Regions from separate parts of the Bacillus silvicola genome, predicted to be linked through region 1. Evidence: a T-box and tRNA genes for the amino acid it is inferred to sense, from the RefSeq annotation. Region 1 holds a T-box; the other holds one or more tRNA genes.

The links. A T-box is a leader RNA that pairs with one kind of tRNA and senses whether it is charged. The one in region 1 lies ahead of ACP6L7_RS13115 (tryptophan--tRNA ligase), so its partner is inferred to be a tRNA-Trp.
Region 2: it encodes a tRNA-Trp, which carries the amino acid that the T-box ahead of ACP6L7_RS13115 (tryptophan--tRNA ligase) is inferred to sense. The anticodon was not compared.

The regions. Positions count from the first base shown of each region.
Region 1 covers NZ_JBNGVC010000012.1:247,253-250,625, forward strand. The annotation lists gene ACP6L7_RS13105 (MFS transporter) at 1-462, opposite strand, end outside; gene ACP6L7_RS13110 (maltose O-acetyltransferase) at 519-1,082, opposite strand; gene ACP6L7_RS13115 (tryptophan--tRNA ligase) at 1,293-2,291, opposite strand; T-box leader at 2,341-2,548, opposite strand; gene ACP6L7_RS13120 (hypothetical protein) at 2,708-3,007, shown strand; gene ACP6L7_RS13125 (hypothetical protein) at 3,370-3,373, shown strand, end outside.
Region 2 covers NZ_JBNGVC010000013.1:408,775-412,147, reverse strand. The annotation lists rRNA gene ACP6L7_RS24380 (23S ribosomal RNA) at 1-467, shown strand, start outside; rRNA gene rrf (5S ribosomal RNA) at 569-684, shown strand; tRNA gene ACP6L7_RS24370 (tRNA-Val) at 690-765, shown strand; tRNA gene ACP6L7_RS24365 (tRNA-Tyr) at 774-857, shown strand; tRNA gene ACP6L7_RS24360 (tRNA-Gln) at 869-943, shown strand; tRNA gene ACP6L7_RS24355 (tRNA-Lys) at 948-1,023, shown strand; tRNA gene ACP6L7_RS24350 (tRNA-Leu) at 1,038-1,118, shown strand; tRNA gene ACP6L7_RS24345 (tRNA-Gly) at 1,148-1,222, shown strand; tRNA gene ACP6L7_RS24340 (tRNA-Leu) at 1,239-1,327, shown strand; tRNA gene ACP6L7_RS24335 (tRNA-Arg) at 1,331-1,404, shown strand; tRNA gene ACP6L7_RS24330 (tRNA-Pro) at 1,415-1,488, shown strand; tRNA gene ACP6L7_RS24325 (tRNA-Ala) at 1,504-1,576, shown strand; tRNA gene ACP6L7_RS24320 (tRNA-Ser) at 1,595-1,687, shown strand; tRNA gene ACP6L7_RS24315 (tRNA-Ser) at 1,743-1,835, shown strand; tRNA gene ACP6L7_RS24310 (tRNA-Met) at 1,860-1,936, shown strand; tRNA gene ACP6L7_RS24305 (tRNA-Asp) at 1,939-2,014, shown strand; tRNA gene ACP6L7_RS24300 (tRNA-Phe) at 2,023-2,098, shown strand; tRNA gene ACP6L7_RS24295 (tRNA-Thr) at 2,109-2,181, shown strand; tRNA gene ACP6L7_RS24290 (tRNA-Trp) at 2,188-2,258, shown strand; tRNA gene ACP6L7_RS24285 (tRNA-Ile) at 2,269-2,345, shown strand; tRNA gene ACP6L7_RS24280 (tRNA-Asn) at 2,353-2,427, shown strand; tRNA gene ACP6L7_RS24275 (tRNA-Glu) at 2,429-2,500, shown strand; gene ACP6L7_RS24270 (CBS domain-containing protein) at 2,632-3,051, shown strand; gene ACP6L7_RS24265 (DUF3965 domain-containing protein) at 3,323-3,373, shown strand, end outside.

The DNA of each region.
Region 1 (3,373 bases):
AGTTCCTACGCTAAAAAAACCGTGAAATTTCGGTAGAAGTGTTGTTCCTAATTTCCGCTCAATGGAAGAACCTTCTACATTTAATGCGACTTCTGCTAATCCATATCCTACCCCAAATACTAGTAAGCTACCAAAAACCCCCATACTAGAAACAAAATAAATATTAATACCTAAACAAAGCAATCCAACAATCATAAAAAACATACTGCCTATAATAACGCCTCTAGCTCCCTTACAGTCAATGAAGCGACTTGCACTCAGTAAACCAATTATTGAACCGACTGATAGTCCGAACAAAATCCAGCCCATTTCTGCATTTGAAACTGCTAAAATCTCTCGCACCGCTGCCGTTCTAGAAATCCATGTAGCAAAAGCGACACCTGGCAAAGCAAATAAGAGGAATAGAGCGTTTCGAGAGGCAAGTAGTATCTTTGTATCATTCTCCGCGAAATCTTTCTTCATATGAAACACCTTTCAAATTGTTTATGCGTTAATTTACACACTGATGAAAACACCTTTTATTCTTCTATCGTTTTAATAACTTTAGCTGGGTTACCACCAACAACTACATTATTAGGTACATCTTTTGTCACAACTGCCCCTGAAGCAATTACAACATTATCTCCAATTGAAATACCAGGGTTAATAATGGCTCCCCCGCCAACCCAAACATTGTTACCAATCTTTACAGGCTTCCCATATTCTTTTCCAGAGTTCCGCTCTACCGGATGCAACGGATGCGTAGCAGTATAAATGTGAACGCCAGGTGCAAACATACAATTATCACCGATTCGTACTTCACAAACATCCAAAATCACACAATTAAAATTTGCGAAAAAGCTCTTTCCAACATGAATATTGTAGCCGTAATCACAACGAAAATCAGGATTAATGTGGGTTTTTCCGTCAGCTGAAGAACCTAAAAGCTGATTTAATAAAGTAAAACGTTGTTCATCTCCTGTCTCCATAGCCTCGTTATAAAGACGTGTCAAACGTTTTGTCTCCACCCTATCAGCCACTAATTCTTCGTCATCCGCAATATACATTTCTCCCGCCAACATCTTTTCTTTTTCCGTTTTCATAGAATCATCTCCTTCGTTATAGAATGAATTACACTTATTAAACAACTTTAATAAGTGACTTCAATTATACTTATTAAACACGTTTAATAAGTATCCCTATATTAGCATACTTTTTAATATATGCAACTAATAAGTTTGGAAAAGAAGTGCGAACTCCTTGCTCTACGTATCGATATAAAGAATAATTTATATCGAAAAACGAGGGAACGCTCATCGCCCCCTCTCAAATCCAATCCGTTTTTTAATTTCTGCTAAATTTATCTTCGCAATTTCACGAGCCTTCTCAGCACCGTTTTCTAACGCTTCATATAATAAATGCGGCTCATTCATATACATTTCGTATTTTTCCCGAGGTCCAGCCAATTCGCGGTCTACAACGCGAAACAACTCTTTTTTCACATCTCCCCATCCAATGCCTGTCTCATACTTTTCACGCATCGACTGCATTTCATCTTTCGTCGCGAATTCTTTATATATTGTAAATAACGTTTCTATTTCTTTCGGTTCATTTGGAAGTGAAGAATCTGTTTTGATTTTAAATATTAACTTTCGTAGTTTTTCTTGTTCTGCAAATAATGGGATCACATTCCCATAACTTTTACTCATCTTTCTTCCATCAAGGCCGGGTAAAATGGCACCCTCTTCTTGCACTACATACTCTGGAAGCGTAAATGTCGTGCCGAATGTATGATTAAAATACGTCGCAATATCACGCGCAATTTCAATATGCTGAATTTGGTCTTTTCCAACTGGTACATGAGTAGCTTGGAATAGTAATATATCAGCCGCCATTAAAATCGGATACGTATATAATCCCATATTCACTCCAGCATCGACCTCTAACCCTGCTTCTTTATTTTGCTCTACTTTCGCTTTATACGCATGAGCACGGTTCATAAGACCTTTCGGAGTTAGACAAGCTAATATCCAAGCTAGTTCTAAAATCTCCGGCACTTCTGTTTGTCGGTAAAAAATAACATCTTCTCCAAGTCCGAGTGATAACCAAGTAGCTGCTACCTCTTTCGTATAACTACTGAACTTTTCTGGATCATGCACAGCATTTAACGCATGATAGTCAGCTATAAAATATAATGCTTTTCCTTCATTATTTTTTGACATTTGTAATGCTGGTTTAATTGCACCAATATAATTTCCTAAATGCGGATAACCTGTTGGCTTAATTCCTGTTAACATTATTTTTTCACTCACACTAACTCCTCCTTCCTCAAAATAAAATAAAAAGAGCCCCTCATCCTATAAAAAGGACGAGAGACTCCCGCGGTACCACCTTAATTAGCTATCATTAGCTCACTTCATACTTCGATAACGTGAAGTAACCGTCTTTACCTACTCATTTCAGTGAGAAGCTCCAGAGCCCATTCCATATCCATCCCTTACTGATTCCCACCACATATCAGTTCTCTGAAAAGTTTTGAATATGTACTCTTCTCTTTCATTGCTTTTTAGTTATTTTTTACAGTTTATCACATTTTCCCTTCTAATAAAACTGAATTTTCTGGTTTTCTTTATTTGGAATTTTAACAATAACCATTACCGATTTATTCCACACCATATATAATCAATATATACAGAATTTCTTTGCAATACAAAAACGGGGTGAAGTTATGGGTTGGTTTACTAAAAAAATCGATAAGTTTAAGAGAAATATTCAGACTAACGATGATACTTTAGGGGTAATTATACATTTCACACCTATCGCTATATATTTATACACCTGCGATGAGTACATAGAAACGTTTGAAGGTGCGCTCACTTTTGAGAATGAGAACGGAAATCAAGTAGAAATAGGGGGTACTTTCATTTCTCTTGAAGTAGATGCTAATTTTCGCATGGACGATTTAATATTTGATTACAAACTAAAGGAAAGCAATCTACCTATTATTGAATTAAAAGCCTACGCATGAGACTAATTTGTTTACTATAAACTAAATAAGAGTAATAGATTTCTCCTCCCCAAAAGTCCTTATCGCTACCAAAACTGAAGATAAAAGAATCTTCTCGAAATGATAATACTATATCTTTTGTTTAAAAGGATTGATGATAACAAACTCTAACATGAACAGATTGCCCAGTTTATCAATTCATTGTATAAATTCTTATTCGAAGATTGAAAGTCCTTTTATCTATATCCTATACATATGAAGTTCACATAACCCCACTTATCAGTAGTTAGTCTGCCTAATTTCAAATGAGAATAAGCTCCTTTATTTTCTTTAAGCATAGCATGTAAAAGAGTATGAAATATTTATAAAAAGTAGGTGGAAACATGA
Region 2 (3,373 bases), on a different contig from region 1:
AAAGCTACCCCGGGGATAACAGGCTTATCTCCCCCAAGAGTCCACATCGACGGGGAGGTTTGGCACCTCGATGTCGGCTCATCGCATCCTGGGGCTGTAGTCGGTCCCAAGGGTTGGGCTGTTCGCCCATTAAAGCGGTACGCGAGCTGGGTTCAGAACGTCGTGAGACAGTTCGGTCCCTATCCGTCGTGGGCGTAGGAAATTTGAGAGGAGCTGTCCTTAGTACGAGAGGACCGGGATGGACGCACCGCTGGTGTACCAGTTGTTCTGCCAAGGGCATAGCTGGGTAGCTATGTGCGGAAGGGATAAGTGCTGAAAGCATCTAAGCATGAAGCCCCCCTCAAGATGAGATTTCCCATAGCGTAAGCTAGTAAGATCCCTGAAAGATGATCAGGTTGATAGGTTCGAGGTGGAAGCATGGTGACATGTGGAGCTGACGAATACTAATAGATCGAGGACTTAACCATATAATATGAAGCGATGTTATCTAGTTTTGAAAGAATATAAAAAACTTGTTGACTTTCAAAGGTGAATGAGTTATAATGATTCTTGTCTTAAATGAATACAGTCTGGTAATGATGGCAGAGAGGCCACACCCGTTCCCATACCGAACACGGAAGTTAAGCTCTCTAGCGCCGATGGTAGTTGGGACCTTGTCCCTGTGAGAGTAGGACGTTGCCAGGCAAAATGGAGGATTAGCTCAGCTGGGAGAGCACCTGCCTTACAAGCAGGGGGTCGGCGGTTCGATCCCGTCATCCTCCACCATATATGTCGGAGGGGTAGCGAAGTGGCTAAACGCGGCGGACTGTAAATCCGCTCCTTCGGGTTCGGCAGTTCGAATCTGCCCCCCTCCACCATTCTTAATTAATGGGCTATAGCCAAGCGGTAAGGCAACGGACTTTGACTCCGTCATGCGCTGGTTCGAATCCAGCTAGCCCAGCCATTAAGAGCCATTAGCTCAGTTGGTAGAGCATCTGACTTTTAATCAGAGGGTCGAAGGTTCGAATCCTTCATGGCTCACCATTTTAATCAAATATGCGGGTGTGGCGGAATTGGCAGACGCACCAGACTTAGGATCTGGCGCCTTTGGCGTGGGGGTTCGACTCCCTTCACCCGCACTTTTAATAAAATAACTCATACATGTCTTGCGGAAGTAGTTCAGTGGTAGAATACAACCTTGCCAAGGTTGGGGTCGCGGGTTCGAATCCCGTCTTCCGCTCCAATTTTCAATATGACATGCCGGGGTGGCGGAACAGGCAGACGCACAGGACTTAAAATCCTGCGGTGGGTGACCACCGTGCGGGTTCGACCCCCGCCCTCGGCACCATATGCGCCCGTAGCTCAATTGGATAGAGCGTTTGACTACGGATCAAGAGGTTAGGGGTTCGACTCCTCTCGGGCGCGCTTTTATTAACGGGAAGTGGCTCAGCTTGGTAGAGCACCTGGTTTGGGACCAGGGGGTCGCAGGTTCAAATCCTGTCTTCCCGATTTTCCCAAAAACATGGGGCCTTAGCTCAGCTGGGAGAGCGCCTGCCTTGCACGCAGGAGGTCAGCGGTTCGATCCCGCTAGGCTCCACTTTATTTTTTATATGTCGGAGGTATACCCAAGTTCGGCTGAAGGGATCGGTCTTGAAAACCGACAGGCGGTGAGAATCGCGCGGGGGTTCGAATCCCTCTACCTCCTCCATTTTTTCAAAAAAAGTGGTTTAGTTACATATAAAAAAATATTGATTTTCCTTCATGGAGGTATACCCAAGTTCGGCTGAAGGGATCGGTCTTGAAAACCGACAGGCGGCGAGAGTCGCGCGGGGGTTCGAATCCCTCTACCTCCTCCATTTTTTCAAACAATATAATATCGTCGCGGGGTGGAGCAGTACGGTAGCTCGTCGGGCTCATAACCCGAAGGTCGCAGGTTCAAATCCTGTCCCCGCAACCAATGGTCCCGTGGTGTAGTGGTTAACATGCCTGCCTGTCACGCAGGAGATCGCCGGTTCGACCCCGGTCGGGACCGCCATTTATGTTGGCTCGGTAGCTCAGTCGGTAGAGCAGAGGACTGAAAATCCTCGTGTCGGCGGTTCGATTCCGTCCCGAGCCACCATTTTTTTTATGCCGGCTTAGCTCAATTGGTAGAGCAACTGACTTGTAATCAGTAGGTTGGGGGTTCAAGTCCTCTAGCCGGCATCATTTAGGGGCATAGTTTAAAGGTAGAACTGAGGTCTCCAAAACCTCCAGTGTGGGTTCGATTCCTACTGCCCCTGTAAAGTATATGGGCCTATAGCTCAGCTGGTTAGAGCGCACGCCTGATAAGCGTGAGGTCGATGGTTCGAGTCCATTTAGGCCCACCATATATATTCCGCAGTAGCTCAGTGGTAGAGCTATCGGCTGTTAACCGATCGGTCGTAGGTTCGAGTCCTACCTGCGGAGCCATGGCCCGTTGGTCAAGTGGTTAAGACACCGCCCTTTCACGGCGGTAACACGGGTTCGAATCCCGTACGGGTCATAAAAAAAGAGTCAGCAATGTGCTGACTCTTTTTTATTATGTGTATGCCTCTTTTTTATCATCTTATTTTTCTCAAATAAATAAAGGGATTTAGGAAAAGCTATGGTATGTATTAAAAGGAGGAGATAAAAATGACGCGAGTTAGAGACTTTATGAGTACTCATATTGTACATTGTACCCCGTTAGATAATGTATATGAGGCTGCTGTAAAAATGAAGGAAGAATCGGTTGGATTGATTCCTGTTGTTGAAAATGAACAAGTTGTTGGGCTTGTTACTGATCGAGACTTAGTTGTTCGTGGGATTGCTGAAAAACATCCTGGATCTAATAAAATTACAAATATAATGACAACAAACATTGTTTCAGTTTCTCCAGATGATTCGATTGAAAAAGCTACAGAATTAATGGCACATTATCAAATTAGACGCTTACCAGTAGTTGAGAGTGGGCAACTTGTGGGTATGCTAGCACTAGGTGATTTAGCTATAAGAGAATCGGCTGATGATCAAGCTGGCTTTGCTTTAAGTGAAATCTCGGAGCACATGGAATAAATTATGTATAAAGATCAGATACATTATTCTAGTATATATGGATTAAACTAATATGTTAGCGTGATGTATCTGAGACATTATATAATAAGTATAGCGTTAATATTTTCGACAGTTTTTTTAAATTTGTTATTCCTAATTTTTAATGAGAGAAAAAATGATATACTAATAGATATAAGTATTATGATAGATTTTGAATATAACGATATTTATTGTTAATGATGTAATAATGAATTAATATTTCCTACATAGATAAAAAGGAAAGGGGAATTATATGAGGGCTGCACAGGGCGATCCAAATTGGAATTTGGTTACAGATACATAT